Parafrankia discariae: one gene and its partners. The protein of the gene in region 2 interacts with the protein of the main gene of each other region in a pairwise test. Links are inferred from orthologs where the notes say so. Each region holds a gene or a part of one and is shown on either strand. Other genes may lie near its edges.

The links.
Region 1: the proteins of ndk (region 2) and B056_RS0123560 interact in binary tests that used the Escherichia coli proteins (3 or more experiments, as listed by UniProt). The link is inferred for Parafrankia discariae from one-to-one orthologs.
Region 3: the proteins of ndk (region 2) and B056_RS0111530 interact in binary tests that used the Escherichia coli proteins (3 or more experiments, as listed by UniProt). The link is inferred for Parafrankia discariae from one-to-one orthologs.

What each region holds. Positions count from the first base shown.
Region 1 is NZ_KB891235.1:16,209-26,505, reverse strand. What follows is about bases 3,540-6,455. They hold B056_RS0123560 (uracil-DNA glycosylase), read right to left. Parts: upstream 5,379-6,455; coding sequence 4,701-5,378; downstream 3,540-4,700. Other genes in these bases: B056_RS0123555 (hypothetical protein), read left to right, coding at 5,818-6,455; B056_RS0123565 (LysR family transcriptional regulator), read left to right, coding at 3,760-4,704; B056_RS0123570 (MFS transporter), read right to left, coding at 3,540-3,636. Outside these bases: B056_RS0123585 (TetR/AcrR family transcriptional regulator), read right to left, coding at 1-651; B056_RS0123580 (hypothetical protein), read right to left, coding at 648-1,124; B056_RS0123575 (enoyl-CoA hydratase/isomerase family protein), read right to left, coding at 1,432-2,226; more of B056_RS0123570, read right to left, coding at 2,383-3,539; more of B056_RS0123555, read left to right, coding at 6,456-6,615; B056_RS0123550 (diguanylate cyclase), read left to right, coding at 7,062-10,297. UniProt on the Escherichia coli protein: Excises uracil residues from the DNA which can arise as a result of misincorporation of dUMP residues by DNA polymerase or due to deamination of cytosine.
Region 2 is NZ_KB891102.1:466,934-476,998, forward strand. Bases 7,382-10,065 are described here. They hold ndk (nucleoside-diphosphate kinase), read right to left. Parts: upstream 9,089-10,065; coding sequence 8,675-9,088; downstream 7,382-8,674. Other genes in these bases: B056_RS0101975 (rod shape-determining protein), read right to left, coding at 7,382-8,140; B056_RS0101990 (bifunctional folylpolyglutamate synthase/dihydrofolate synthase), read right to left, coding at 9,293-10,065. Outside these bases: B056_RS0101950 (TIGR03960 family B12-binding radical SAM protein), read right to left, coding at 1-1,567; rod shape-determining protein RodA, read right to left, coding at 1,613-2,848; mrdA (penicillin-binding protein 2), read right to left, coding at 2,952-5,294; rod shape-determining protein MreD, read right to left, coding at 5,291-5,827; rod shape-determining protein MreC, read right to left, coding at 5,835-6,827; more of B056_RS0101975, read right to left, coding at 7,109-7,381. UniProt on the Escherichia coli protein: Major role in the synthesis of nucleoside triphosphates other than ATP. The ATP gamma phosphate is transferred to the NDP beta phosphate via a ping-pong mechanism, using a phosphorylated active-site intermediate.
Region 3 is NZ_KB891208.1:13,167-23,528, reverse strand. Bases 3,409-6,389 are described here. They hold B056_RS0111530 (5-formyltetrahydrofolate cyclo-ligase), read left to right. Parts: upstream 3,409-4,562; coding sequence 4,563-5,216; downstream 5,217-6,389. Other genes in these bases: B056_RS40580 (FmdB family zinc ribbon protein), read left to right, coding at 5,308-5,694; B056_RS0111535 (UTP--glucose-1-phosphate uridylyltransferase), read right to left, coding at 3,409-4,127. Outside these bases: B056_RS0111555 (GNAT family N-acetyltransferase), read right to left, coding at 1-464; B056_RS0111550 (MogA/MoaB family molybdenum cofactor biosynthesis protein), read right to left, coding at 461-997; cyclic pyranopterin monophosphate synthase MoaC, read right to left, coding at 994-1,458; molybdotransferase-like divisome protein Glp, read right to left, coding at 1,506-2,780; more of B056_RS0111535, read right to left, coding at 3,156-3,408; B056_RS0111520 (hypothetical protein), read right to left, coding at 6,620-6,850; B056_RS0111515 (hypothetical protein), read left to right, coding at 6,929-7,291; B056_RS43570 (hypothetical protein), read left to right, coding at 7,476-7,619; B056_RS36155 (alpha/beta fold hydrolase), read right to left, coding at 7,693-8,445; B056_RS0111500 (GntR family transcriptional regulator), read left to right, coding at 8,772-9,497; biuH (biuret amidohydrolase), read left to right, coding at 9,610-10,353. UniProt on the Escherichia coli protein: Involved in the removal of 5-formyltetrahydrofolate.

The DNA of each region.
Region 1 (10,297 bases), on a different replicon or contig from region 2:
TCAGACCGTCGCCGGTCGGGCCTGGTCGAAGAACATCCCCCTGATCAACAGCTTCAGGGCGTGCACGGTTGCGTGGTACGTGGCGGCGGGTGCGGTCAGCGCGTGTTCGTAGAGGCCCATGAGCAGTACGTCGATGGCGTTCGTGGCCGCCTGGACGTCGACGTGCTCCGTGAGGATGCCCTGTTCGCCGGCCTCGCGCACGATTCCGCTGACGACCTGGTGAATGGAGGTGACGATGGTGTCGCTTTCCGCGGCGAGGTGCAGGTCCGCGGCGCTCTCCACCCGGATCGCCCGGTCGAAGGGGACGGCGTGGGGATGGTCGCGGACCATTCTGTCGGCCTCGTCGAGTACCGCCATGAGCTTGTCGAGGACGCCGTCGACGGATTCCACGGCGAGGGTGAAACGGGGGATTGTCTGCTGGGCGATGTCGTGAAAGGTCTCCTTGACCAGCTCGGCCTTGTTCGGGAAGTAGTGGTAGAGGCTGCCGCTGGTCATGCCGGCGGCCCGGGCGATCTCGCGGATCGTGGCGCGCGCGTAGCCGACCTCGGCGACACAGCGCAGCGTCGCCTCAAGAACGCGCTGTCGTGTCTGATCGCCGCGAGAGCCGACCGGCCTGCCCAACAGCGGTGATGTGCCGGCCACGATCGTCACTCCGTGATCTGGACACCCTCGTAGCTTCGGAGCGTCTCCGGGTCGGGCAGCCGCATCTGGAGGTACACCGCGAGGTGGGAGATCCTGCCGTCGGGGTCGAAGTCGTAGACCGTCGCGGAGTTCACGGCTGTGCTGATCCCGGAGACCGTGCTGCGTTCCTCCAGCTCGAGCAGCACCACGTCGCCGGCCTCGGTGATCCGCCTGAACGAGCATTCCCACGTGGACGTCCGCGCCCACTGGGTCAGGAAGGCGGCGTACTCCGGCCAGTTCATGATCTCCTTGAACGGGCCGATCCGCTCGAAGGAGTCGACGGCGACCAGCTCGGCGACCGGTGCCCAGCTCTCGACCGAGAATCCGGGCTCCCTGCCCGTGTCGACCAGCTTTTTCATCAGCTGGGTGTACTCCAGCACGACCCGCGAGAGGCCGGTGTGGTCGCCGATGACCTCGTCGAGGTCGCGCAGCGCGAGCGCCATGATGATGCTCCCGGTGGTGAGGTCGGAGATCTTCCACGTGCGGGGACACGGAGGCACGGCACATATCCGGAGAACGTGCTCTGGGCTACCGCGCGGTGCTGGCGCACACTCCGGAGGTGCCGGGCGCCCGACCTGGGTCAGGGCGGCAACGGACACCCGTCGGCACTGTTGACGCGGAAAAGTAACCAATTGATTGATTAAGAGTATGATGCACGCCACACTCGGGCGCCGTCAAGCCGTCCTCCGCGGGCACAGGGACGGACCCGTGGGCCCTTCGAGGGCGACCGTGATCGTGACAGGCGGGGCGTCAGGCCCCGGGCGCGCGATCACCGAGCTGGGCCGGGGCCTGCCGGGTTCCCGTCGCCGGCCCGGATGATCGTCCTGCCAGCAACGACGGGCTCGCGGCGACGTGCAGGTGACGCGCCGACTCGACCTCGATGTACTCCGCCAGGTCCATCCGCTCCGCGGACAGCACGTTGGCCTTCATCATCCGCAGCGGGAACGGATGGTGGCCCGCGAGCTCGTCGGCCAGCGCGAGGACCTCGTCGTGCAGTGTGTCGGCCGGGAACAGCCGGGTGACGAGGCCGAAGGCGAGCGCGTCCTGCGCCGTCACCTTCTCCGGGAAGAACAGCAGCTCGCGAGCGCGGGCCGCGCCGACGAGCCGCGCGAGCGACCAGACGAGACCCATGTCCCCGGATACGCCGACCTTCAGGAAACCGGTCGCGAACCTGGCGCGGTCGGAGGCGAACCGGAAGTCGCACGCACACGCCCACCCCATCGCCGCGCCCGCGCAGCCACCGTCGATCGCGGCGATCGTCACCTGCGGCATGGTGTGCAGCAACGTCGACGCGTGGTAGACGGGGCCGAGTCGTTCCAGCGTCACCGGTTCCGTCGAGTGGCCGCCGGTGAGGTCGGCGCCGACCGAGAAGTCGTCGCCAGCGCCACGCAGCACAACGACGCGTGCGTCACTGGCGGGCACCGTGGAGAGCACCTCGTGGAGCTCCTCGCACATCCGCGTCGTCACGCCGTTGCGGCGGCCCGGCCGGTGCAACGTCACGATCGACACCGCGCCCCGCCTCTCCAGCAGCACGGATGGTTCCACGACGACCCACCTTTCTCGGATCGCCCAACGGCCGGGTGACCACGGGGGCATGAGTTCTGATCAGCTGGCCTGGCCGCGGGCGGGCTCGGGCCATCGTCTCAACGTATCGGACCCATCCAACGCGTTGACTGCAAAGTGAGTTGCTACGACGACGCGTCAGGTTCGACCGGGACGGACGGCTTCGGTTGGCGTTCTGGCCGCGGGCTCGGGCAGGTGCCGCCGTTGGGGGAGGAGGAGGGGGGTGGGGAGCAGGAGGGCGCCGGAGATGGTGATGGCGGTGAGTGGGCTGGTGAGTGTCGCGAGGACGCCCCCGATCACCGTGAGGGTCGCCTGGGCGAGTCTGCTGCTGATGCTCCATGCGCTGAGGACCTGCGCGGTGTGGTCGGCGGGAACGCGCCGGAGGCGTTCTGTCGCGTTGACGGGGTTGAAGACGCCCATGCAGGTGATCAGCAGGGCCTCGACGAGGATCACCGTGAGGAGTCCGGGCAGGCCCGGACGGGTCAGGGCGAGTCCGAGCGGAAAGATCGAGCGCAGCCAGCCGGAGACGATCAGGACGCGGTGCCGGCCGTGGCGGGTGACGAGGCGCGCGCAGAGGCGGGCGCCGGCGAGGCCGCCAAGGGCCGGGAGGCCGAAGGCGAGACCGTACTGCCAGGCGGGGAAGTGGTACTCGCCCAACAGCAGGACGGCCAGGAGTGGGCTGGTGGCCATGATCAGACCGCTGACCGTCACGGAGTTGAGGAACAGGCGTCGCAGCGCACGATCCTGGAGGATCAACCGCCAGCCGGTCAGCAGGTCGGTGGCGCGCGCCTTGGTACCCGGGTCGCGGTGCGCCACGACGTCGCCCCCGGAGATGCGGAGGATCCCGAGCGCGGAGAGCAGGTAGCTGACGGCGTCGGCGGCGACGGTGACGAGCGGGCCGAGCAGCCCGACGAGGGCTCCGCCGAGTGGCGGGCCGGCCGCGGTCGCCACCCAGCTCGTGCCCTCGAATCTGCCGTTCGCGACGAGCAGACGGTCCGCGTGGACGAGGTGTTTCAGGTACGCGCCGGAGGCGGCGGTGAAGGCGATGCCCGCCGTCGCGGAGAGGACCGAGACGGCCAGCAGCTGGCCGTAGGAGAGCAGGTCGAACAGGTGCGCGATCGGAACGCTCGCCAGGGCGAGGAACCGGAGCAGGTCCATCGCGATCATCACCGGGCGCTTGGCCCGGTGCTCGATCCAAGGCCCGAGCGGGACCGCGACGATCGCGGCGACGGCGAGGCCGGCGGCTCCCAACAGCGAGACGGCGAAGGCCGGCGAGTGCAGCACCCGGACGGCGATGAGCGGGAACGCCCCGAAGGCGATCCAGGTGCCGTAGGCGCTGACGGCGTAGGCCGACCACAGCCACCCGAAGCCGGACTCCAGTTCCACGCGCACAGGGCTCCTCACGGACAACTGATGGTTTGGATGCCCGAAGCACATCAGCCACGCTGGAAGGCGATCAAACAACCGATTTCTCGCGAGCTACAACGAATAGTTGTGCGTACCTACGATGAGTCGGTGGACACCGAGGCATTGCGATCGTTCGTCCGGGCGGCCGAGCTCGGGCAGCTGCAACAGGCGGCCGCCGAGCTGGGCGTGACGCAGCAGGCGATCTCCAAGCGGATCGCCGCCCTGGAGCGCGCGCTGGAAGTCCGGCTGTTCACCCGTAACGCCCGAGGGGTTGAGCTGACGCTCGACGGTCAGGCGTTTCTCCCGCACGCACGAGGCATCGTCACGGGTGCGGAGTGCGCCGTCGCCGCGGTCCGGCCGGGTTCCCGGGCCCTGCGGATCGACGTTCTCGGCCTACGAAGCGCGCAGGCCGTTGTTCTGCACGACTACTGGCGGTCGCATCCCGAGACCAACCTCGACGTGGTGACCCTCAGGGTCGACGACCCACGCCTGGCGGTCGCCGCCGTCGAGGCCGGAGAGATCGACGCCTCGTTTCGCACGGTCACCGACCCGGCCACGCTGCCGCGTGGCATGCGGATGATCCGCGCCTTCGACTCCCCGCTGGAACTTCTCGTCGGCCCGGGACATCCGCTCGCCGCGGCCCGCGCCCTGACCCCGGCACAGCTGCGCGGGCATCGGCTGTGGGTGCCGGGTATCGCGCCCCGAAGTGAATGGGCGGAGTTCTACGACCAGCTCGCCACCGATTTCGATCTGCGCATCGACGCGGCGGGTCCGCATTTCGGCGACGAGGTGCTCCTGGACATCCTCGCGGACTCCGCGGACATGGCCACCCTCGTCGGGGCCCGCGACCGCTATCTCTGGCCGACGAACCACGACCTGCGCCGCATTCCCATCACGAATCCGACGCTCGCGTACCCACTCTCGCTCATCATCTCCGGAACGAATCCACACCCGGGCCTCCGCGCGGTCATCGCCCACCTCGGGACCCTGCCGAGGCTGCCGGAGCCGGTCTGGTTCCCGTCCTGGGCACCGACGGCGGCGGGGGAGGACTAGGGAAGGCGCCAGTCGACGGGTTCGGCGCCCTGGGCGAGCAGGTGGTCGTTGGCGCGGCTGAACGGCCGGGAGCCGAAGAAGCCACGGTCCGCGGAGCGGGGCGACGGGTGGGCGGACTCGATCGTCGGGGTGCCGCCGAGAAAGGGGCGAAGGCTACGCGCGTCGGCGCCCCAGAGGATCGCGACCAGCGGGGTGCCCCGGGCGGCCAGGGCGCGGATCGCCTGCTCGGTGACCTCCTCCCAGCCCTTGCCCCGGTGCGCGCCGGGCTGGCGCGGCGCCGTCGTCAGCACCCTGTTCAGCAGGAGCACCCCCTGCCGGGTCCACGGGGTGAGGTCGCCGTTCGTAGGCCTGGGTACACCGAGATCCGCGCACAGCTCCTGGAAGATGTTCTCCAGGCTGCCCGGAAGCCGGCGCACTTCGGGCGCGACCGCGAAGCTGTACCCGATGGCCATGCCCGGGGTCGGGTACGGGTCCTGCCCGACGATCAGTACGCGGACGTCGTCGAAGGGCTGCTGGAAGGCCCGCAGTACGTGCTGGCCCGCCGGAAGGTAGCTGCGGCCCGCCGCGATCTCCGCGCGCAGGAAGTCACCCATGGCGGTGACGCGGTCGGCCAGCGGGTCGAGGGCCTTCGCCCAGCCCGGCTCGAGGATGTCCCGCAGAGGTTGTGCCGGCATGGCTGATCATCCTACCGGGGGTGCGGTGACAGCCCGGGGCGGACTCCCGCTGGAACGATGTGGCCATACGCCCCAGTGGCCATACGCCCCAGCTCTGGCTCACGGTGGCCGCTGCTGTCCCGGCAAGCCGGTCGGGCCTCGATGCCCGCCCGCTGACCGGCAGGCCGGCCTGCCGGTCAGCGGGTCGTCGGCCGGCTGCCGCTCATCCCGCGGCAGACCTGGCGGGCTGCTGTCCCGCTGTCAAGGGCGGCATCACGAACACCCGTCGCGCGTTACCCGGTCGAATTCCGGCGGGATAATATCCCCGCGACGGCCTGTCTCGCGAAAGACATCTTCAGCATTGGCTCCCAATCGCCTTTCTCCGGCATCGTGTGACCTGTTGGCGGCGGCGGATACCGCCGTTCGTATAACGGTCCGGTGAATTCTGCGGAGGTAGAAAATGGGCGGCATGTGGCGGGGCCGGAACGTACGCCGGTCATTGTGCGGCGGGCTCGCCGCCTCGGCTTTGGCGATCGTGGTCGCGGGATGCCAGGAGGGCGTCATCCCGGTGGACCCCGCGGCGGCTCCGCCGGCTCCGGCGGCCTCGGCAACCTCGGTGCCACTGCCGGCTTCGGCGGCTCCGCCCGCGCGAGTCGCCGTCGCGCCGACGAGAGACCTGCACGCGGCGGACTATGTGCTCACGGCGGGTGAGGAGACCGCGGGCTTCGAGAGTTCGGGCGGCGCTGACGACGAGAACAGCGACAGCAGCGCGATCCGCGCCCAGGTCGCCGCGTGCGTCGGAGTCCCCGACTACAATCCATCGCCGCCATCGGACGAGACGACCGGCGACACTTTCACCAACACCGAGGAATCCGATTTCCAGGCGATCAGCCGGGCGAAGATTCTTTCTGAGAGCCAGATCCGCCAGAACGCCGAGATCGTGACCAGTTCTGGTTTTGGTGACTGCTACCGCACGGCGTTGGAGGACCAGCTGGCGGGTGAGGACGAGAACGGCTTCACCTACGAGATCGTCGCGGTCGAGACCCCGCCCCCGCCGCAGGGGGCCACCGCACTGGTCCGCACCTCGATGGGCATCACGGACGAGTACGGCACCTACGGTTACGTCTTCGACACGATCTATTTCTATGTCGGCCAGGTGGCCGTCGAGCTCGACGTCACCAACATCCAGGACGTCCCGCCGCCGGTCATCGAACAGGGCCTCATCGACCAGATCGCCGCCAAGTTGACCGACCAGTAGCCACCGGGCCGCCGCACGGCCGGCCGGGACACGAGCTGGCCACTGGGCAGGGCCGGTACAGGAGCTGAGCGGTGTTCGCGGCGCCGACGGCCAGAGCGCCGTGCTGACTCGGTACGAGGGACATCGGGACCGGGGAGAGGACCGGGCGAGGACCGGGGCGAGGGCCGGGCGGGCTATCGGTACGACTTCCGCGGTCGCTGACGGTGTCAGGAGAGGGAGACGGCCCACGCGATGCCGTCGTGCGCCGCTGCCTGCCACCGGTTTACGACCTCGTCAGGCATCCGCCGGAGCGGACGGCTGCCCGCGCGCCCGGGCGACGGACCGGCGTCCCCCGGCGCCAGCCGGCCGTGGGTCGGCTGGCGCCGGCCAGCAGCTCGTTGCTTCGTCCATGATTGCGGGCAAGCTAGGGAAGTGAACTGTTCGTGGTGTGGCATGGGGGCGTGGGCATGGCCGCCAGGTGGATGACCCCAGGCCGGGATCCTCCGACGGCAGCGGCCGCACCGGTGGTGCTGCACGCGACGGATCGGACCCGGATCAGCCGGCTGGTGCTGCCGAGCGGTCGGGTGATCCGGAAGGAGCCGCTGGGGCCGGACGCGCAGCACCGGGTGCGCCATGAGGTCGAGATCCTCGAAAGGTTGGCGGGAGTCGAGGGTGTCGTGCGCCTGGCCGCCGGGGCGGCGCAGGACGCGAGATCGATCCTGCTGGTCGATGTCGGCGGCACGGCGCTGTCCCGGCGGGAGACTCCGCTGGAGCCGGTCGAGCTGATCGATCTGGCCGTGTCGCTGGCGCACGCGGTCGCGGAGATGCACCGCCGGGGGGTGATGCACCGGGACCTCTGCCCGGCGAACATCGTGCTAAGCGAGAACAACGGGGCGCCGTATCTGATCGACTTCGCGCTCGCCACGACCTTCTCGGTGGTCCAGCCGGAGTTCGCCCATCACGGGGCCGCGGTCGGGACCGTGCCGTACCTGGCACCGGAACAGACCGGACGGACCGGTCGTCAGGTCGACCAGCGGGCCGACCTGTACGCGCTGGGGGCCAGCCTGTACGAGCTGGCCACCGGCGCGCCGCCGTTCGGTACGGAGGACCCGATCAGGATGATTCATGATCATCTCGCTCGGGTTCCGGAGCCGCCGGACGCGGTCGAGCCGTCCGTGTCCCCCGCACTGTCAAAGATCATCATGCATCTGCTGGAGAAGGAGCCTGACGACCGCTACCAGACCGCCGAGGGGCTGGAGCATGATCTGACGCTGGTGCGCCGGGGCGTGATGGCGGTGCGCCCCGGCGAGCACGACCTCCCGACGCGACCACTGGCACCCTCCCGGCTGTACGGGCGGGACCGGGACATCGACCGGCTCCATGCGGCGTTCACCGAGGCCGTCACCGGGAAATCCCGCGGGGGCCTCGTCGCGGGCGCGCCAGGTGTGGGCAAGACATCCCTGGTCAACGCCCTGCGGCCGATCGTGGCCGGCGCCGGTGGCTGGTTCGTGGCGGGCAAGTTCGACCAGTATCGCCGTGACCAGGAGTTTGACGGAGTCCGGCAGGGGCTGCGGGCGTTGGGCCGGCTGTTGCTGGCCGAGCCCGACGACTACCTGGCCGAGGCGCGGGAACGGATGCTGCAGGCCCTGGGCCCCAACGCCGGCCTGCTGACGGCCACCGTGCCGGAGCTGGCGGCGCTGCTGAAGGTTCCGCCGAAGCCGGGCGATCCGATGACCGCCCAGGCGCGGCTGTCGCGCATACCGGTCGAGGTGCTGCGCGCCGTGGTCTCCCCGGAGCGGCCGGTGGTGTTCTTCGTCGACGATCTGCAGTGGGCCGGGCGCACGCCCCTGGGCTTCGTCGATCTGATCCTCACCGGCGAGGAACAGATCGCCGGGCTGTTGCTGGTCGCCGCCTACCGCGGCAGTGACATCGACGCCGCGCACCCGCTGGCCCCGATGCTGGCCCGCTGGTCTGACCAGGCGGCCGGCCCGTACCAGCTGCACCTGGGCAGCCTGCCGGCGGCGGGACAGGCGGCCATGGTCGCCGACATGCTGCACCTCGCTCCGGAGCCCGCCACCCGGCTGGCGCGGGTGATCGCCCCGTCCACCGGCGGCAATCCGTACGACGTCGTGGAACTTCTCAACTCGCTGCGGCGCGAAGGCGTCCTGACCCCGGGCGCGGGAGGTTGGCGATGGGATGAGAAGGTGCTGCGTCGCCGGCTCGACCGGGTGGAGGTGACCGCGCTCCTGGCCGCCCGGATGTCCGCGCTGCCGTCCGAGAGCGCCGAGCTGCTGGCGGTGATGGCGTGCCTGGCGGGCCAGGTGGATCTCGATCTTCTCTCGGCCGCGACAGGCCTGCCGCCGGGCGAGGTCGAGCGGCGGTTGGCGCCCGCCTGCAACGACGGCCTGCTGGTGCTGCAGTGCGACGGGCGACCCGGTGTCCGGTTCAACCACGACCGGACGCGCGAGGCAGTGTTGAGCGGCAGTTCGGCGGGGGAGCGGCGCGCCCGACAGCTGAGGCTGGCGCGGCGGCTGGCCGCCCGGCCGGAGTTCTTCGCCGTGGCTGCCGAGCAGTACCTGCAGGTCGTGGACATGGTGCGCAGCATCGGCGAGCGGCGCGGCATGGTCGAGCTCTTCCGGCGTGCCGCCGAAGAGGCGAAAGTGCTGAGCAGCTATCCGTTGGTGGAGAGGTTGCTGAGCGCAGCGGTCGGGCTTGTCGACCCGACCGACACCGATACGTTGATCGCCGTCCACACCGACCGGCATGCCGCTCTGTACTGCCTCGGTCGGTTGGACGACGCGGACGACACCTACCGGATCATCGACCGGTTGTGCACCCGGCCGACCCAGCTCACGTCTGCGACGATGGTCCAGGTCATCAGTCTCACCAACCGGGGCTGCGCTGACGAGGCGGTGCGGCTCGGCCTCGACCAGCTGCGGCGTCTCGGCCTGTCGGTTCCGGTGGATAAAGCGCTCGAGGAGGAGATCGACCGCGGGCTTGACGAACTTCGCCGGTGGATCGACACCACCGGCGAGTCGGATGACCTGCGCAAGCCGGAGATCACCGACCAGTCCCGCCTCGGCACCATCAGGCTCGTCAACCGGATCATGGTCGCGGCGTTCTTCTGCGACCACACGGTGATGGCCTGGCTGGCCATCGGAACTCTGCGGATGTGGGAACGCTACGGCCCGGATCGTGCCCTGGTGGGCCCGGCCAGCCACATCCCGATCGTGACCATTGTGCGCAGAGGTGACTATCACACCGGGTCACGCATCCTGCGACGGATCCTGGCGGTGGCGCGGGCTCGCGGTTATGAGCCTGACGTGTGGCAGGCGCTCTTCATCTACGTGATCACCTGTGGCCACTGGTTCACGCCTCTGGAGGACAACCTCCCCGACGGCCGTCGCGCGCTGGAGGGCCTTCTGACGGGCGGTGACCTGCAGAACGCGTGCTGGACCCACTACGCACTGGTGTGCGACCTGTTGGACTGCGCGCCGACGCTCGACGTCTTCGCCACGGCGGTCGAGGAGGCGCTCGCCTTCGCCCTGCGCACCGGAAACGGGCATGCCGAAGGAACGTTCCGGGCCTACCTGCGGATGGTGCGGGTGCTGCGGGAACCCGTCGAGCTGGCCGGTGACGACACCGCCGAGCTGAGCCTGCTGGCGGCCGACCCGTTCTCTCTCGCCAACCGGCATGTGGCCCG
Region 2 (10,065 bases):
CGCGGGCCAGCAGGCCCTCGATGATGCCCGGGCGCCCGTCGTGGTAGCGGAAGCCGACCGCCCGGCCCACCTCCCGGTCGGCGCGCACGGTGTCCCGCAGCAGCTTGAGGCGCCGGTCGGTCACCTCGTGGGACGCCTGCGCCGCCCACTGGAACGGCGTGTGCGACTTGGGGACGAACCCGCCGATGGACACGGTGCACCGGATGTCGCGGTGACCGCTGGCCCGCCGGCCGGCCCGGATGACCTCGCGGGCGAGATCCGCGATCTCCAGGACGTCCTCGTCGGTCTCGGTGGGCAGGCCGCACATGAAGTAGAGCTTCACCTGCCGCCAGCCGTTCGCGTAGGCCGTGCTGACCGTGCGGACCAGGTCCTCCGCGCTGACCGTCTTGTTGATGACCTTACGGAGCCGTTCCGAGCCGCCTTCGGGGGCGAAGGTGAGCCCGCTGCGGCGGCCGTTGCGGGAGAACTCGTTCGCGAGGGTCACATTGAAGGCGTCCACCCGGGTGGAGGGCAGGCTCAGCGCCGTGTTGGTGCCCTCGTAGCGGTCGGCCAGGCCCTTGGCGATCTCGCCTATCTCGCTGTGGTCCGCGCTCGACAGCGACAGCAGGCCGACCTCGGAGAAACCCGAGGCCGCGAGCCCGGCGTCGACCATCTCGGCGACGGTGGTGATGCTGCGTTCCCGCACCGGACGGGTGATCATGCCGGCCTGGCAGAACCGGCAGCCGCGGGTGCAGCCGCGGAAGATCTCCACGCTCAGCCGCTCGTGCACCGTCTCGGCCAGTGGCACGAGCGGCGCCTTCGGGTACGGCCACGAGTCGAGGTCGGTCAGGGTGTGCTTGGCGGGCCGTTCCGGGACCTCGTCCCGGTTGCGGGTGACCGCCGCGATCCGCCCGTCCGGCCGGTAGGTGACGTCGTAGAACCCAGGGACGTAGACCAGCTTGCGGCGGGCGAGGCGGTGCAGCAGCTCGGTCCGCCCGCCGGGCGAGCCGGCGGCCTTCCAGGCGCGGGTGAGGTCGGTGATCAGCAGGACGGCCTGCTCGCCGTCACCGATGACGACGGCGTCGACGAAGTCCGCGATCGGCTCGGGGTTGAAGGACGCGTGCCCGCCGGCGATGACGATCGGCCAGGCCAGGCCGTCGCCCGGGGCCGCGCGGTCCGCGGTGTGCAGCGGGATGCCGGCGAGATCCAGGGCCGAGAGCAGGTTCGTGTAGCCGAGCTCGGTGGAGAAGCTGACCCCGAAGAGGTCGAAGTCCGCGACCGGGCGATGGCCGTCCACCGTGAACTGCGGTATCCCGTGCTCACGCATCAGGGCCTCGAGATCCGGCCAGACCGAGTAGGTGCGTTCGGCGAGGACGTCCGGCTGCTCGTTGAGGATCTCGTAGAGGATCTGGACGCCCTGGTTCGGCAGCCCGACCTCGTAGGCGTCGGGGTACATCAGACACCAGCGGACCGCGGCGTCGCCCCAGGGTTTGACGACCGCGTTCCCCTCGCCGCCGACGTACTGGACGGGCTTCCGGACCCGTGGGAGCAGCGGCTCCAGGAGGGGAAACAGCGACTGTCCGGACATGCCCGCGAGCCTACGGCACCGCAGCGTGGCCGACCGCCTCAGGCCTCAGAGCGCGTAGGGGTCGGAGCGCGAGCGCAGGCGGACATTCTGCAGCAGCCCGACCGCGATCATGTTCGCGAACATCGAGGAACCGCCGTAGGACAGGAATGTCAGCGGAAGGCCGGTCACCGGCATCACGCCGAGACACATGCCGATGTTGACGAAGATCTGGAAGGTGAACCAACAGACCACGCCGGTGGCGATGAGCGCGCCGAACGAGTCCTGCGAGTGGAAACCGATCGTCAGCGCCCGCCAGAGCACCACGCCGAGCAGGACGATCACACCCCCGGCCCCCAGATAGCCGAGCTCCTCGCCGGCGACGCTGAACACGAAGTCGGTCTGCTGCTCGGGCACGAACTGGCCCTGGGTCTGCTGGCCCTCGAACAGACCACGGCCGGTGATGCCGCCGTTGGCGATCGCGGTCATCGCCTGGTCGACGTTGTAACCGGTCGACGACGCCGCCTTGTTCTCGGAGACGAACGAGGTGAGGCGCGCCTCCTGATAGGGCTTGAGCAGGTGGAACTGGAGGATCGCCCCGCCGAAGAGAACCCCGCACAGGATCAGGCCCAGCACCCAGCGCCGCGGCGCGCCGCTGACCGCCAGCATCCCGAGGGTGACGAACACCAGCACCATGACCGTGCCGAAGTCGGGTTGCAGCATGATCAGGGCCATCGGCACGACGGCGAGGCCGAGCACCAGCAGCACGTCGCCGTGGCCCGGCGCGCCGCGGCGGATGCCGGTGTGCCGGTCCTCGTGTTTCTCCCCGAGGATCATCGCGGCGCCGACGACGAGCGCGACCTTGGCGAACTCCGACGGCTGGAGCTGGAAGCCGGCCGGGAGCACGATCCACGAGTGGGCCCCGTTGACGGTGGTGCCGACCACGAGAACGGCGACGAGACCGACCAGCGAGCCGAGATAGACGAAGGGCGCGTAGGCCCGCAGGATCCGGTAGTCCACCAGGGTCGCGGCGGCCCCGAGCAGCAGGCCGATCATCAGATTCAGCAGGTGGCGTTTCAGGAAGGTCTGCGGGTCTCCCCCGGCCTCCTCCAGCCGCTGGCGGGTGGCCGACCAGACCAGCAGGGCACCCAGCAGGGCCAGCGCGATCACGCTGATCTGCAGAACCCAGTCGAGCCGCCGCAGCGGCGAGTGCCGCCCCGAGGCGCGGTCGCGCAGCTGCCCGATCCGCCCCCGGACCAGCACCGGGGAGGAACGCAGCGCGGTGGGCCCCTGCTCCTGCGTCATCATTCGCCTCCCCTGCCACCGGTGGACGGCCGTTCGCCGCCCGCTGTTCCCGTTGCCGTGGTTCCCGTGCCGTGGTCGCTGTTCTCGCTGCCGGGTCTCGTTGTCAGCCGCGGCCGGTTGGGCCGCGCGCCCGCGCCTCCCGCTCACCTGCCGCCGCACCCGCCGCCACCGGGCCGCCGGCCGGCTCACCGCTCTGGTCACCCGTGAGCACCGCCGGCGCCGTTCCCGTGAGCGCCGCCGGCGCTGTCTCCGTGAGCACCGCCGGCGCCGTGCCGGTGAGCACCGCCGGCGCCGTGCCCGTCGGCACCGATCCCGGCAGCGCCGCACCCGGGGCCGTCGTGCCGGCCGTGCCGGGAGCGGCCGCGGGGGCGCCGGAGGCCGCGGCGAACGTGCCGTCACGGCTGAGCTTGGGCAGCTCGGCCGGTGGCTTGCCGCCGGGTACCGCTCCGGGACGCCCGACGCCGTAGAGCGCCTGGTAGATCTCCTTGGCCACGGGCGCGGCGTACTCGGCGCCGGTTCCCGACTCCGGGATGCTCACGACGACCGCGAACTGGGGGTCGTTCGCCGGGGCGAACGAGGCGAACCACGAGGTGTCGCCCTTGCCCTCGACCTCGGCGGTCCCGGTCTTGCCGGCCACCGGGACCATGTCGCTGGGCCAGTCGGCGAACACCCCGGTCGCCGTGCCGCCGCCCTCGGTCGTCACCCCGGTCAGGCCGCCCCGGATGTAGGCGAGGATCTCCGGCGAGACGGGCAGCCTGCCGACGACCTTCGGCTCGATCGGCTTCACCTCCCTGCCGTCCGGCGAGACCGTGGCCTTGGCCAGGGTGGGCTGGTAGATCGTCCCGCCGTTCGCGATGGCCGCGTAGGCGGTGGCGAGCTGCAACGGACTGACGGAGAGGTACTGCCCCTGCCCGATGGCGAACTGGACGGCCGCACCGGCGTTGTAGAGGTATCCGTCGACGCAGGCCTCGGCCGCGTACTTGCGGAAGCGCTCGGCCTTCGTCGGGTCGGACTCCTCCGGGTAGCCGTTCTGCGCGCGCCGGCAGTAGGAGTCCTTGAGCTCCTCCCAGATCTTCTTCGCGTCCGCCCGGTCGACGACGGAGCCGGCGGTCTCGCCCGGCAGGTCGATGCCGGTGCGCCGGCCGAAACCCATGGCCTCGGCCATGTGGATGAAGTACTCCTTGGGCTCCGGGTAGGGGCCACGGCCGTTGCGCAGCCCGCCGTCGGCGACCCAGGCGTCGTAGGCGAACTTGTCGAAGATGACGTCGCAGGAGATGACCAGCGCCTGGTGCAGCGTGATCGGGCCCGCGGACGAGCCGTCGAAGTTGTGGAAGATCTGGTCGCCGACCTGCAGAGTCGGGGCGCAGTCGTAGGTCTGGTCACCGGTCGCGCCCAGGTTCTGCATGGCGACGGCGGTCGAGACCACCTTGAACGTCGACCCGGCCGCCGCCGAGCCCTGGAAGGCGCGGGACAGCAGCGGGGTGCCGTTGGCCGGGTCTGACAGCGCGGCGTAGTCGTTCTGGGAGACACCGCCGACGAACACCGACGGGTCGTAGGACGGCAGGCTGGCCAGCGCGACGACGCCGCCGGTGCGCACGTCCAGCACCACCGCGGAGGCGGAGCGGGCTCCCCCGCCGAGCGAGTCGAGCGTCTTCGCCAGCGCCTCCTCGGCCGCGCGCTGGACGTCGAGATCGAGGTTGAGCACGAGGTGGTCGCCGCTGACCGGCGGGGTCGTCGACGCGGTGCCCGCGACCCGGCCGAACCGGTCGACCTCGAGGCGTTCCACGCCGTCCGCGCCGCGCAGCGCGTCGTCGTAGGTGTACTCCAGGCCGGAGACGCCGATCAGGCTGTTGAGGTGGTAGCCCTTCTCGTCGCCCTGCTTGTCGAGCTGCTCCTGCGAGACGGGGGCGAGGTAGCCCAGCTCGTGCGCGGCGAGCCCGCCGTTCGGGTACTCGCGGACGGCCTGCAGGTCCGCGGACACGCCGGGGAAGCGGTCCGGGTGCTCGATCACCGCGAGCGCCTGCGCCGGGGTGACGTCCTTCGCCACCGGGACCGGCTGGTAGGGCGAGCCGTTCCAGCAGGGCGCCCGCACCGTGGCCGAACAGAAGCGGACCCGCTGCTCGAGCTCGGCCAGCGGCGCCCCGATGACGGTGGCCAGCCGGTCGAGCACGGCCTTGCCCTTGTCCGCCTGGCGGTCGATGGCCGACCGGTTGACCGAGATGACCAGCGAGGTGCGGTTGCGCACCAGGGGCTGGCCCTCGTCGTCGACGATCATGCCCCGGGTGGCGGGGGTGACCACCTCACGGACCCGGTTGGTCTCCGCGACCTGGCGGTAGCGCTCGCCGTCGAGGATCTGCAGCACCCACAGCCGGGCGCCGAGCGTCACCAGCAGGGAGAGCACGAGGACCCGAAGGATCAGCAGCCGGATCCGCATCCGGTCGGTCACACCCGCCTCCGATCCCCGCGCAGGCGGCGGGAGGCCCCCGCCGCGAGCGGGAACAGGAACGGCGTGACGAGCAGGGCGTAGAGCCCGGCGGCGAGCGCGCGCACGATGGCCTGGCCACCGGTGAGGGCCGCGTCGCCCAGGATCGACGTGGTCGCCGCGTGGCCCAGGGTGCCCAGCGCCGCCGCGGCACCGACGGCGGCGAGCGGCACGACGATCGAGCGCTCCGCCGCGTTCATCACCAGGCCGGTGAGATACCCGACCAGGCACAGGACGAGTGCGGTCTGCCCGATCACATGGGTGGACAGCAGGTCGGCAACGAGCCCGACGGTGAAGCCCAGGACCGCGCCGAGCATCGGCCCCTCGATCAACGCGATGATCGCGAGCAGGACGAGGACCAGGTCGGGCCGGCCGAGCGGTGCACCGAGCCGGGCCACGACCGAGACCTGCAGGACGACGGCGACCAGCAGCACCACCACCGCGGCCGCGAACGTGCGCGGATGCAGGTTCTCCTCGGGGCTTCCGGTATCCCACACGGCCGGCTCAGCCCGCGCCCTCGGCCGCCGGGACGCCCGCACCGCCCTGCGCCTGGCCAGTCTGCGGCTGGCCGTTCTGCGCCTGGCCGTTCTCGGGCTGGCCGTTCTCGGGCTGGCCAGCCGGCGGCTGCGCGGCGGCGGGCGCGGGTGCCGGCCGGGGCGGGAGGACCCGGTCGCCCGGGTCCGCCGGCGGGCCGCCGATCACGACGCCGACCAGGTCGAGCGTGCCGACGGAGACGAAGGGACGCACCTCGGCGGTGCGCGAGAGCCCGCCGACATCCACCACCCTGGTCACCTCGCCGATCGGTACACCCGCCACATAGTCAAGACTACCGAACGTCACCAAACGGTCACCCTTTTTTACCTGGTACGAGGCGTCATAAAGGGTGAAGGTCAGCGAGCTCGGCCCCTGGCCGCCGGCCACCGCGCCGAGCAGCTGGGTGGTCTCCAGCCGGGCGCCGATCCGGCTGGTCGGATCGCAGAGCAGTTTGATCACGGCGGTGCTGTCGGTCACCGAGGCGACCGTCCCGACCAGGCCCGACGCGTTCACGACGACCTTGTCGACGGCGAGGCCATCCCGGCGGCCGGCGTTGATCGTCACCGTCCAGTCCATGCCGGTGACGTCGCCGACCGCGATGACCCGGGCCGGGACGATCGTGTACTGGCCCTTGTCCGCGAGCAGGCGCAGGTCGGACAGTTGCCCCGCCAGCCGGTCGATCTCGGCCCCGTCGGCGATCTGGCGCCGCAGCGCGGCGTTCTCCTCGTCAAGCCGGTCGGCGCGGTCGTGGTAGCGGTTCGGGTGGGTCAGCGAGGAGGCGGTGCGCCCCACCGGGCGGGTCACCGTGGTGACCGCGTTCTCCACGCCACCGACCGCCGAGTGCAGCGCCCCGCGCACCCCGGTCGCGGAGTCACCCGTCCGGTAGTCGAGCGTGATCAGCGTGAAGGCGAGGACGAGCAGCGCGGCGATGACGAGGCGGGAGCGCCTGGTGTCACGTCCCACGTCGGTCCTCCGTCACCGGTGCCGTCCTCCTGCCGTGTGGTCCGGATGGCTGCCGGCCCACGGTCAGCCGCGATGTTCCGGTGATGTTTCTACCGGGGCCGCGGCGGGCCCTCGAGCCGGGGCCGGCCGGCCACCCGGCCGCCGAAACGGCCGGACAAGCCTGGACCGGCGCTGTCACAACGCCCTCGGCCGCCGCCGCCACGGCACCGCGCGCCCGCGACCGTCGATCTTCCTGGTCGGACGAGCGGCGGGCCGGCCGGGTTCCCGACCCCGGGGGGCGGTCAGCGTTTCGGTTCGGAGATCAGGACCTGCTGGAGCGCCTCGAACTCCTCGACGCACTTGCCCGAGCCCATCGCCACCGAGTGCAGCGGGTTCTCCGCGATGTGGATCGGCATCCCGGTCTCGTGCCGCAGGCGCTCGTCGAGCCCGCGCAGCAGCGCCCCACCACCGGTCAGCACGATCCCGCGGTCCATGATGTCGCCGGAGAGTTCCGGAGGGCATCTGTCGAGAGTCACCTTCACGGCGTCGATCACCGCGTTCACCGGCTCCTCGATGGCCTTGCGGATCTCCTCGGCGGTCACCACGATCGTCTTGGGCAGACCGGTGACGAGGTCACGGCCGCGAATCTCCGCACTCGGCTCGTCCGGGATCTTGTGTGCCGAACCGATAGCCATCTTGATCTCCTCGGCGGTCCGCTCGCCGAGCATCAGCGAGTACTCCTTCTTGACGTAGGAGATGATCGCCGTGTCGAGCTCGTCACCGGCCGTGCGGATCGACTGGCTGGTGACGATCCCACCGAGGGAGATGACCGCGACCTCGGTCGTGCCGCCGCCGATGTCGACGACCATGTTCCCGGTCGGCTCATGGACGGGCAGGCCGGCACCGATCGCCGCCGCCATCGGTTCCTCGATGATGTAGACCTTGCGGGCCCCGGCCTGGTAGCCGGCGTCCTTGACGGCCCGCTGCTCCACGCCGGTGATGCCGGAGGGCACGCACACCACCAGCCGCGGCTTGGCGAAGTGCCGGCGGCGGTGCACCTTCTGGATGAAGTAGCGCAACATCCGCTCGGTGGTCTCGAAGTCGGCGATCACGCCGTCCTTCAGCGGACGGACGGCCACCACGTTGCCCGGGGTGCGCCCGATCATCCGCTTGGCGTCGGTACCGACGGCGAGGATGCCCGAGGTGGTCGTGTTGATCGCCACCACACTGGGCTCGTTGAGGACGATCCCCCTGCCGCGGACGTAGACGAGCGTGTTGGCGGTACCAAGGTCGACGGCCATGTCACGACCGAGGAATGACAGCGAACTGGACATCGTCGGGTGCCGGCCTTCCCGGGGGGCGCGCGGTTGGGACGGGTCCGGGCGGCGCACGCGGGCGTCACCGACCGGCCCGTCTCCGACCGACGCGCGAAACGCGTACAGAGTTCGTCGAGCGGGCGGGACGGCCCGGATGCGCCGCGCGAGAACACGGTCACGACGACCGACCGCAAGGTCGTTCGGCGCGACCCGCCGGACACGTTCCGGGCAGTTGAAAGCGTAGACCGCCCCCGGTGGGGTCACCGCGCCGACCGGGAAGCGTGTCACCCCGCGCGTAGCGGGGCGGGCACGGCACGCCGGTCGGCGCCACGCCATCCGGGACGGTTGCCGAGCGGGCGGCGCAGCGCCGCCGATCGGGCGCCGGGCCGCGGGCGCAACCGCCCCGGATCGGTGCCGAAACGCCCACCGGGACGGGCGGCCCGCGCGGCGACCCCACCGGGGTACCGCCGCGACGGGGCGCCGCGCGGCCGGCGGTTCACCCGCAACGGTGCCGCCGGCCACCCTCGGGGAGGCCGGCCGGAGCCGGCCGGGTCAGCTCAGGCCGGGGAAGAACAGGTCGATCTCGCGCTTGGCCGACTCGGGCGAGTCCGACCCGTGGATGAGGTTCTGGCCGATCTCGAGGGCGAAGTCACCACGCAGCGACCCGGGAGCCGCCTTCACCGGGTCGGTGGCACCGATCAGGCCACGCAGGGCCTCGACGGCGCGGGGCCCCTCGGCCACCAGCGCGACGAGCGGACCGGAGGTGATGAACTCCACCAGCTCGCCGAAGAACGGCTTGCTGGCGTGCTCGCCGTAGTGGGTCTCGGCGACCGAGCGCTCGAGGGTGCGCAGCTCGAGAGCGACGATCTTCAGCCCCTTGCGCTCGATGCGGCCGACGACCTCACCGACGAGGCCGCGGCTGACGCCATCGGGCTTGACCAGGATGAGGGTGCGCTCGGCGGACACGGGACTCCTTCAGAATCGTTTCGTCATCTTCGACGTGATCAGGGCGCCCGGACCGCGCCTGCGCGACACCGGTTGGCCCCCGGCAAACCTACAGGGTCGACGTTCACCGCCGGTCCGCGCAGTCCCCCGGACCACCCGTCAGAGCACCGCACGGGCAACACCGGGATCACCGGGATCACCGGGGCATCGTCGGCCGACGGACGGTCAGCGACGCAGCAGGTGCCGCGCCTCCCCCACGGTCACCAGCGAGCCGGTGACGAGCACTCCCGTACCCCCCAGCTCGCCCTCCTCCTCCGCGAGCCGCACCGCCGCCTCCAGGGCGTCGTCGAGCCGTGGCGCGACCTCGACCCGGTCGGCGTCGAAGACGTCCACCGCGATCGCCGCGAGGTCGTCCGCGCCCATCGCCCGCGGTGACGTGCTCTGGGTGATGACGACACTGCTGAGCACTGGTTCCAGGGCGGCGAGGATGCCCTCGGCGTCCTTGTCCCCGAGCATGCCGACGACGCCGACGAGGGTGTCGAAGCCGAAGGCCTCGCCGACGGCGGCCGCGAGGGCCTGCGCGCCGGCGACGTTGTGCGCGCCGTCCAGGATGATGGTCGGCGAGCGACGCACGACCTCCAGCCGGCCGGGCGAGTCGGCCTGGGCGAATCCGGCGCGGACCGCGTCGGCGTCCAGTTGGCCCTGCCCGCCGCCGAGGAACGCCTCGACGGCCGCCAGCGCCACGGCCGCGTTGTGCGCCTGGTGGATGCCGTGCAGCGGCAGGAAGACCTCCTCGTAGGTCCCGCCGAGCCCGCGCAGGGTCAGCACCTGGCCGCCCACCGCCACCCGCCGGCCGACGACCCCGAACTCCAGGCCCTCCCGCGCCACGGTGGCTCCGACCTCGGCGCTGCGTCGCAGCAGGACCTCGGCGGCCGGCAGCGCCTGCTGCGCCAGCACCACCAGGGCGTCCGGCCGGATGATCCCCGCCTTCTCCGCCG
Region 3 (10,362 bases), on a different replicon or contig from region 2:
GCCGCGTTCTCCGGGCGGACGTTGGCCTCCAGCCGGTGCAGCCCGACCGGGCCGAAACAGTGGTCGGTGACCAGTGCCAGCGCCGTCGGGGCGATGCCACGCCCGGCGTGCAGGCCGTCCACCCAGTAGCCGACCTGGCCGTTGTTGAACGCCCCGCGCACGATCGTCGACACGGTGAGCTGCCCGACCAGCCGGCCGTCGACGGCGATGGCGAACGGGAGCGCCGCGCCCACCCGGGCCTGCGCCCGCAGCCGCTGAAGCATCTGGGTGTAGACGCCGATGGTCTGACGCTCGTTCCAGGTGGCCCGCACCGACGCCGAGCCCGGCGAGGTGGCCTCCCACGGGGCGAGCCAGTCGGCGTTGCGCGTGCGGACCTCGACCCAGGTCGGGGCGTCACGCAGGCGCATGGGCCGGACGACGACGTCGTCGTGGCGGAGGGTGACCGGCCAGCCGGGCGCTCTCACGCCGGTGTGCCGCCGGTGGGCGAGGCGCCGGTGTGGTCGGTGTCGCCGCGCAGCTGGGCGATCGCGTGCGCGACGACCGGGGAGAGGACCGCGGCGCCGTCACGCACTCCCCCGGTCGACCCGGGCAGGTTCACGACCAGGGTCGCTCCGACAGTGCCGACGAGACCACGGGAGAGGACCGCGGTGGGCACCTTGACCCGCCCGGCCGCCCGCAGCGCCTCGGCCAGACCGGGCACCTCTCTGTCCAGCAGGTCCCTTGTGGCCTCGGGCGTGACATCCCGCGGCCCGAGACCGGTGCCCCCGGTGGTCACCACCAGATCGACCCCGGCTTCGACGGCCGCGCGCAGGGCCGCGGTGATCTCCGCCCGCTCGTCCGGGACGACCACCGGCGCGGGCACGTCGAAGCCCATCCCGACCAGGGCGTCGACCAGCAACGGGCCCGAGCGGTCGGGGTAGGCGCCGCGGTGGGCGCGGTCGGAGACCGTCACGACCCGCGCCCGCGCTCCCGCCGGCAGCTCGGAGGGGCCGCTCACGACGAGCCGGCCCCGTCGCCGGGCGAACCGGCCCCGTCGCGGTGCCAGTCCCCGGACTTGCCGCCGGTCTTGGCGACGACCCGGACCCCGGTCAGCTCGGCCAGCGGGTCGACCGCCTTCACCATGTCGTGCAGCGTCAGCCCGGCGACCGCGACAGCGGTGAGCGCCTCCATCTCCACCCCGGTCCGGTCGGCGGTGCGCACCGTGGCGGTGATCTCCACCCCGTGGTCGACCACGGTCAGCTCGACCTGGACACCGGAGACGGCGATCGGGTGGCAGAGCGGGATCAGGTCAGGGGTGCGCTTGGCGCCCATGATCCCGGCGATGCGGGCCACGGCGAGCGCGTCACCCTTGGGTACCCCCGCGCCGCGCAGCAGCGCGACGACGTCCGGTGCGGTGCGCAGGCAGCCGGTGGCGGTCGCCGTGCGCGCCGTCACCTCCTTGGCCGAGACGTCGACCATCCGCGCCGCGCCCCGGTCGTCGACGTGGGTGAACCGCCCGGGACCGGTCACCCGCGGGCCTCGGTGGACGGGCCGGCCCACTCGGGCTCGGGCAGCAGCACCGCGGGGAGCTTCGTGCCTGCGGGCACCTCGGTGACCTCCTCGGGGACGACGAGCAGCGCGTGGGCCGAGGCCAGCCCCGACATCTGGTGGGCGCCCTGCCCCCCGGCGGACGTCGCGACCAGCTCACCGGTGTCGTCACGTTCGAGACGGACCCGGGGAAAGGTACGCCTTCCCGCTGCGGACTGCATAGTCTCGCTCACCCGGACGATGACGGTGCCGGTGGCCGGGCGCTGCCAGCCCGCTCCCTCCGGGGCGACCGGCAGGCCCCGCAGCCGCCGCAGCGCCGGCCGGACGAACAGCTCGAACGACACCAGGGCGCTCACCGGGTTACCCGGAAGCGTGAAGACGGGAACGCCACCGACGACGCCGAAGCCCTGCGGCTTGCCGGGCTGCATGGCGATGCGCTCGAACCGGATCTCGTCGGACTTGCTCAGGACCTGCTTGACGACGTCCCGCGCGCCGACGCTGATGCCGCCGGTGGTGATCACGACGTCGGTGCTGCGCAGCAGTTCGTCGAAGGTCGCGCCGAACTCGTCGGGGTCGTCCGACACACCGTCGACCCGGCGGACGAGCGCCCCCGCCTCGTGCGCCGCGGCGGCGATGGCGTGGCTGTTCGAGTCGACGATCTGGCCGGGCCCGAGCGGGGTGCCGACCTCGACGAGCTCGCTGCCGGTGGACAGGACGGCCACCCGCGGGCGCGGGTGGACCGCCGGCCGGGCGATGTTGACGGCGGCCAGCAGGCCGATCTGCGCGGCGCCGAGCACGGTGCCCGCGGCGAGCACGAGGTTGCCGGGCGCGATGTCCTCCCCGGCCCGACGGATGTGCAGGCCGCGGCGCGGCGCCCGGTCGATCCGCACGGTCTCGACGCCGTCGTCGGTCCACTCGAGCTGGACGATCGTGTCGGCGCCCTTCGGGAGCGGGGCACCGGTCATGATCCGTACGACGGTGCCCGGCGCGAGTGCCGCGGGGGACACCGGGCCGGCCATGATCTCGCCGGCGACGGGAAGCGTCACCGGGCTGTCCGCACTCGCCTCGGCTACGTCCGCGGCGCGGGCGGCGTAGCCGTCCATCGCGGAGTTGTCGAACCCCGGTACGGCCACCGTCGCCCGCACGTCCGCCGCGAGGACGCAGCCGTGGGCCTCGCGCAGCGCCGTCCGCCGCGGCGGCATGGGGCCGATTGCGGCCATAATGTCCGATGCGTGCTGGTCTACCGTTTTCACAGGCACCCGTCCCGTTCTTTACACTTCTGTTCAGGCCATATAGCCTTCGTGTCAGCGGTGGCCGGGCAGCAGGTCACGACGGCCGCCGAGTGGGCACCCGACAGTCGTTGACCCGCGGGCGATTCCTCGCCTGACGTGGCGACTGCAGGGCCAGCCTGTCAGGAGCCTGGACATTCCGCGCGAAGACGCGCGCTCAGTCTGCCCGAAGGTGCCGATGCGCCCAAGCAAGGGCCCCGGGAAATTTTCAGTCTGTCCTTCGCAGCGCAGGCCTGGTCACTTTTCGTCAACGCGACCGACCGCCGGCGGGCAGGGCGAGCCAACGGCCGGGGCGGGCCGGCCCGCGACCCACGGTCGCGGGCCGGCCCGCCCCGCCGGTCAGCATTCGGCCTTGGGACCGCCGGACGCCACGTACTCCTCCAGCCACGGGTAGAACTCCGGGCCGAGGTCCGGCCGCTCGCAGGCGAGCCGGACGACCGCCTTGAGGTAGTCGACCCGGTCACCGGTGTCGTAACGGCGCCCGGTGAACACGACGCCGTGCACCGGAAGCTCCGCGCCCGGGTCGGCGCCGGCCCGCCCCGCCAGCGTCCGCAGGGCGTCGGTCAGCTGGATCTCGTCTCCCCGGCCGGGCGGCGTCACACGCAGGACGTCGAAGATCTCCGCGGGCAGCACGTAGCGCCCGATGACGGCCAGGTTGCTGGGCGCCTCGTCCACCGGCGGCTTCTCGACCAGGTCGGTGATGCGCACCGTCCGGTAGCGCCCCCCGGACCCGACCGCCGGGACCGACCCCGCCGAGGCGGCCGGAGCGGGAGCGACGGCCGACGGCGCGATCGTCGCCACTCCGTACAGGGAGACGGCCTCCTCGGGCACCTCCATCAGCGCGACGACCGCCCCGCCGTGCCGCTCCTGGACGGCCAGCATCTCGACCAGCAGCGGGTCGCGCTCGTCGATGAGGTCGTCCCCGAGCAGCACCGCGAACGACTCGTCACCCACGTGCGCGGACGCGCAGAGAACAGCGTGGCCGAGCCCGCGCGGCGAGGGCTGGCGGACGGAGTGGACCTCGGCCAGCTCGGCGGAGGCCCGGACGCGTTCGAGGCGAACCTTGTCGCCCTTGCGCTCAAGCGCGGCCTCGACATCCCCCTCCCTGTCGAAGTGGTCCTCGATGGCCTTCTTGGTGCGGCTCGTCACGAGCAGCACGTCACGCAGGCCCGCGCGCGAGGCCTCTTCGACGACGTATTCGATGGCCGGCCTGTCGACGACAGGTAGCATCTCCTTCGGAACCGACTTCGTCGCGGGGAGGAACCGGGTCCCCAGACCCGCGGCGGGAATGACCGCCTTCGTCACTGGCATGGGCGAAACCTTAGTCGGGCGGGCAGTCCCAGGGCACGACAGTGTACGCACACAGGGCATTCACAGCCGGTGATCATCCATGATGACCGTGCATCCGCGTGCGGCCTCGGGCCGCCGTGGTCCCCGATGCCGCGTCCCGGCGCCCCCGCTCCGCGGGGCGTCAGCGAGCGTCGGGCAGCACCCGGACCGACGGTCCGCATCCGGTAAGTCACGCTCACCGACCTGTCGGCCAGGCCCGGCGGGTCCGAAACGGGCAGGCCTCCACGTGCGGGTCGATCACGGTACCGTGAGGCCTTCGCCAGCGGGATGTCGTGCCGGTGTCGTCTTTCGGATCACCATCGGCCGCATGGACAACGTGCCGGCGCGGAAAGCTCGAGGAGTCTGGTGACGGGCCCAACGCCCAGGTCACCGGGCCCGAGTGCGCTGAGGGTGGGGATGGCTGTGACCGGAGGTACCGTCACCGGCAGTGGCGTGGTGGGCCGGTCCGGCTCCGGATCCGGCGCTGGCGCCGAGTCCGACTCCGGCGCCGCGGCACCACCGGCCAAGAGCGAACTGCGCAGGCGGCTGCTCGCGTTGCGCCGGGCAGGCGTGCTGCCCGACCCGGCCGTGCTGACCGAGCGACTGCTCACGCTGCCCGAGGTCACCGCCGCCACCTGCGTCGCCGCCTACGTGGGGATGGCCGACGAGCCGGACACCGCCGAGATCCTCACCAGGCTGCGTGCCCGAGGGGTCCGGGTGCTGCTACCGGTTGTCCGCGCCGACCTCGATCTGGACTTCCGCGAGTTCGTCGGCACACTGATCCCCGGCGCGATGGGCACCCGGGAGCCACCGCCGAGCACGCCGCTCGTCGAGATCGCCAAGGCCGACATCGTGATCGTGCCCGCGCTCGCGGCGGATGAGCGCGGCAACCGGCTGGGACGCGGCGGCGGCTCCTACGACCGCGCGCTGACCCGGACCACCCCCGGGGCCCCGGTGATCGCGCTGCTGAACGACCGCGAGGTGCTCGGGGACGTCCCGGCGAAGCCGCACGACCGGCCGGTGACCATCATCGTGACGCCGACCAGAATCGTCCGGGTGGCACCGCTGTGACACCCGCTCCGGCATTCGGGAAGCCAGCGGGGCCGTCCAGGCGTTAGAGTTGGCAGTCCTTACCACCGAGTGCCAACTCCGGGAGGAGTCCGTGCCGACCTACCAGTACCGCTGCACCGCCTGCGGGCACGATCTCGAGGCCGTGCAGAGCTTCAGTGACGCGGCACTGACCGAGTGTCCTGCTTGCACGGGCCGGCTTCGGAAGGTGTTCAGCTCCGTTGGCCTCGTCTTCAAGGGCAGCGGCTTCTACAAGACCGACAGCCGGTCCGGGTCCTCGTCCGGGGTCCCCGCCCGGTCCAAGGAGTCCGCGGGCTCGTCGGACGGCGACTCGTCCGCCAAGAGCGGCGCCGACGGCGGCTCCTCCGCCAGCACGTCGGACTCCACCGGCTCGTCCTCGGGCTCGGCCGGGTCCTCGTCGGGTGACGGCGGTTCGTCCAGCACGTCCAGCAGCACGGCCTCCAGCACCGCGGCGGCCTGACCGGCGGGCCGGGCCCATCGCCCAGCCCTGACCGGGAGGCCGGGAACCCCCCCGACCCACCTGGCCAGCCTGACCGGGAACCACTCCGGCCCGCCTACGCACCTTTCACATGGGACAGCCCCCGGCAGTCGCCCGGGGGCTGTCCCATGCCCAGCCCAGCCCAGCCCGGCCACCCGCCGGGCTGTCGGCAGCCCGGACCCGTCGGCACCCAGGGCTATCAGAGCCCGGGGCCGTCAGCGGCGCCGGGGCCGGGGCCGCCAGCGAAGCGAGTTGTCTCAGCCGCTCTCCTCGCCGCTGCGGCAACTCGCTTCGGGGCGTGCCCCGGCCGGCGGCGTCGGGGGTCTGCGTTTTCGGCCCGGACCTGCGGATCACCAGGCTCCCGCCGACCGTCCCGGCTCCCGTTTCGTGCTCTCACCAGCGACTTCGTGTTTCGACGTCACGCTTCCCGGGCGGCGAACCAGCTTGCGCGGCGACAACAAGTCGGCTCGGCGACAGCGGACCGACACGCAATCAGCCGGGCGGGCGACCCATCGGAACGGATTGGTGTACCCGATTAAACGGATTCAAGGTCGGCCGGGTAATTTCGACCGGCAGCAGTGGAGGAACCCACGCCCGCGCACCCTCCGGCCGCACGCGTTCAAGGCGGAGACGGCGTCACCCGACCGGTTACCGGAAGGCACCCGGTCGCGCTAACAGACCAGCACGGCGACCCGGGCACCGAATACCGTCGATCCACGAGATCGGAGACAGCACTCCGCTTAAGCGGGTCGAATCACATACCCAGCGACCCTTGTCGTGGGCGTTTCGGGCGTATTGCCCGTTTCCTCGATCAAGGCCACCTGAGGCTGGGATCCCTGATACCGCACGGCATCCCGACCACCGGGACCGGCCGCGCCTCGATCGGCCATACCGGCCGCGCAGGCCACTACTGTTTGCGCCGCCGGTAGTGCTCCACGATCCAGGCATCGACCTCACGCTTGCGCCAAACCCTGGTTCCTTTGGCCCCGCTGCCGGCCGGCGCGTTGATGACCTGCAGAGGCTCCGGAAACTTGGCGTCCTTGCGAGTCCAGTAGTCCACGGCCTGTCGCGTGATCTTGAGTTGGAACGCGATGTCCCCGATGCCTACCAACTGCTCACCGTCGTCCACAGCGAACATCGTAACCACTTTGCTCTTGTCCAAGAACCTCGCTAGGGTCGTTTTTGCTTGTCGACAAATAATGTCCGAGGAGGAAACATGCCCCCAGCAGACCCATCCGCAGCGCATCCGTCGGCAGCGCACCGGCCGGCGCGGCCGATCGGCGGCGACGAGATCCGTGAGCTGATAGACCGCGACGAGGCGTACGACGAGAATCCGTACGGCGAACCGCCGCTGCTCGTGGCCAGGTACCGGGCCTCGCTACGGGCCGTCCTGGCCACCGAGCCCGCGGAGCCCGGCCTGTTCGAGCGGGCCTGGTCCCAGCGGGAGCGCGACGCCTACCGCGCGGGCGGCCAGACCACCCACCGTGCGATCGTCACCGCACTGGCGACAGCCCTGACCACCCCACCCCCCGACCACGAACCCGGTGGCCCCGCCAACACGACCATGGCGGGTGGGTGACCCACCCGCCACACTTGGTTCGGGGCGGGCTGGGGTGGGGCGTGTCGCCCGCTCTGGTCGGGGTGGGTGCGCCGGTACATTGGGGCCGCCGTCGGTGCGGTCACTCGTGAGGGCACCGGTTGGACGGACCGCCCCGCACGGACCGAGTGGCCGCCGGGCCGCGTGGTGATCGGAGGAGATCCTCATGGGAGACACGCCGCTAATCGACGACGAGGTCCCCGGCGACGAGCGGGAGATCGGCTGGGGCGACGAGACCCTGCTCGACGAGAGCGAGGCCGACCTCGCTCGTCTACTGGCGGATCTGCCGCCCCACCACGTCGAACGCTGACCCGGCCGCCAGCCGCCCGGCGCCGGCCGCCTGACATCGGCTCGCCCGGCACTGGCCGCCCGGCGCCGGCCGCTCAGCGGGGAAGGCCGTCCGCGGTCTCCGCGAGCAGTGCGGCGAACAGCTCCGGTGCCTCCAGGTGGACGGCGTGACCGCACCCCGGCAGCACCCGGACGGGAAGACCGAACCGGGCCCGCAACGCCGCGGCCGCGCGATGGCGTACCGGCGGTGACTGCGCGCCGACGGTGACCAGCACCGGCGGTGCCCCCGCGGGCGGCGGGCCCGGCTCGAAGGCGAGGAACATCGCGAGGTCGCGTTCCACCATCGTGAGGTCGGACGGCGCGTGCCCCACGTTCCAGCGCGGGCCGTAGAGCCGCTGCCCGAACGCCACCACCCCACCCGTGGTGAACGCCTCCGCCACCGGGCCGAGCAGTCCCGGGACGAGCGAGCCGACCGCCGGCTCATGCAGCACCGCGGCGGCCATGGGGACGCCGGCCGCGAGCATCGCGAGACCGAGGGTGGCGCCGCCGCTCACTCCCCCGAGCACCCGACCGGCGACGGACGGCGCCAGTGCCGCGATCTCCGCGGCCAGGTCTCCGGTGGACGGGCGGTCCGGAGCGTGCACCTCCCGCCCGGCGAGCGCCACGCGCACGCCTGACCACACCGCCCCGGTCGTCGCGGTGCCGTGCAGCAGAAGGAGGGCCGGGCCCACCGCGGCGCCGTTCCGGGCGCCGGCACCGCCCCGGGCGCCGCCGCTCTGCCCAGCGCCACCCTGACCAGCGCCCCCCTGGGCGGCGCCACGGGTCCCGTGCGCTCCGCGCGGCTCCATCCGGCCACCTTCCGCGCCCCCGATTAACGGGCACTTAACCGTCGACGTGTGAATGTAACTGCGCGAGTGTCGATCAGAAAATTCTTCGTCTCCACCTTCACTTTCATGTACACGACACTGTATACAGCTCGGTATGCAGAAAGCCGTGGGCGGGTGCCCCGTCCGCCACCGCGGGCCGGGCCCGGCCGCGCACCCACCGCGACGTGCGCTGCCACCCGTCCCGCGATCCCGGCGCGGCCTCGCGCGGCGGGCCCGGCGGAGCGGATCACCGGCCGGACGGCGGGCGGGTGGTACGCCCGCGCCGTCCATGGCAGATGCTCGGCGTCATGACACCGTCGCCAACCACCCGGGCCGCCGGCTCGGGAAACCTGCGGGACCATGTCTACGTCGCGCTGCGCCATCGGCTCATGTCAGGGGAGTTCTCCTTCCGGGACCGCCTGGGAGAGGAACGCGTCGCCGCGCTGCTGGGGGTGTCGAGGACACCGGTGCGCGAGGCCCTGACCCGGCTCGCCGGGGACGGCCTGGTCGAGAAGAGGCAGGACGGCGGCTACTACCCCGCGGAACCCGACCTCGCCGGGCTGCGCGACCTGTACGAGATCCGGGTCACGCTGGAGCTGCGCGGGCTGCAGCGGGCGCTGGAGTCCGGCGCGGCGCACCAGGCCGCCCTGCTCGAGCCGCTGCGCGACGACTGGCGGGCGCTGCGCGCCGATCCGCCCACGCCCGACCCGGCCTTCGTCGCCCTGGACGAGAACTTTCACATCACGCTCAGCCGGGCGTCCGGCAATGGCGAGCTCGCGAACATGCTCGACGCGGTGAACGCCCGGATTCGCCCGGTGCGGATGTACGACTTCCTGACCGCCGACCGGATCGAGCTGACCATCACCCAGCATCTCGACATCCTCGAGAAGGTGCTCGCCGGGGAGATGGAGGCGGGCGTGCGGGCGCTGCGCAGCCACGTCGGCGAGTCGATGGAGGTCGTGGAGCGGCGGGCGGCCCGGGCCATCACCCAGATGGTGCTCAACCGCGGGCGCCCACCCCGCTCGGCCACCTAGCACGAACGTCCCGCGTCACGGCCCGTCCACCAGCACGGCCCCGTCCACCAGCAGGGCGTGCCGACCCGAGACGGCGTGCCGACGAGAGACGAAACCGGCCGAGGAGGAGCAGATGACAGTCACCACCGAACCCGTGGCCCCCACGAACGCTGGCCTCACCGTGGGTCCCGTCACCGCCGAGCCCTACGACTGGCCCTACGACGGCTCGTTCAGCCCCGCGACCACCGCCGTCATCAACATCGACTGGCAGGTCGACTTCTGCGGCGAGGGTGGCTACGTCGACGCGATGGGGTACGACCTGGCGCTCACCCGGGCGGGCCTGGCCCCCACCGCGGCACTGCTGGCGGTGTTGCGCCCATTGGGCTTCATGATCATTCACACCCGGGAGGGGCATCGCCCCGACCTGTCCGACTGCCCGCCGAACAAGCTGTGGCGCTCGAAGCGGATCGGCGCCGGGATCGGCGACGCGGGCCCGCGCGGGCGCGTCCTCACCCGTGGCGAGCCGGGCTGGGAGATCGTCCCCGAGGTGGCTCCCCTGCCGGGCGAGGTGATCATCGACAAGCCGGGCAAGGGCTCGTTCTACGCCACGGACCTCGACCTGGTGCTGCGCCGGCGCGGGATCACCCACATCATCCTGACGGGCATCACCACGGACGTCTGCGTCCACACGACGATGCGCGACGCCAACGACCGCGGCTACGAGTGTCTGATCCTCTCCGACTGCACCGGGGCGACCGACCCCGCCAACCACCGGGCGGCCCTGCACATGGTGACGATGCAGGGCGGGGTGTTCGGTGCGGTCGCGACCTCGGCGGCGGTGCGGGACGCGGTCTCGGCCGCGCTCGCGGCGGCCTGAGCGACCGCC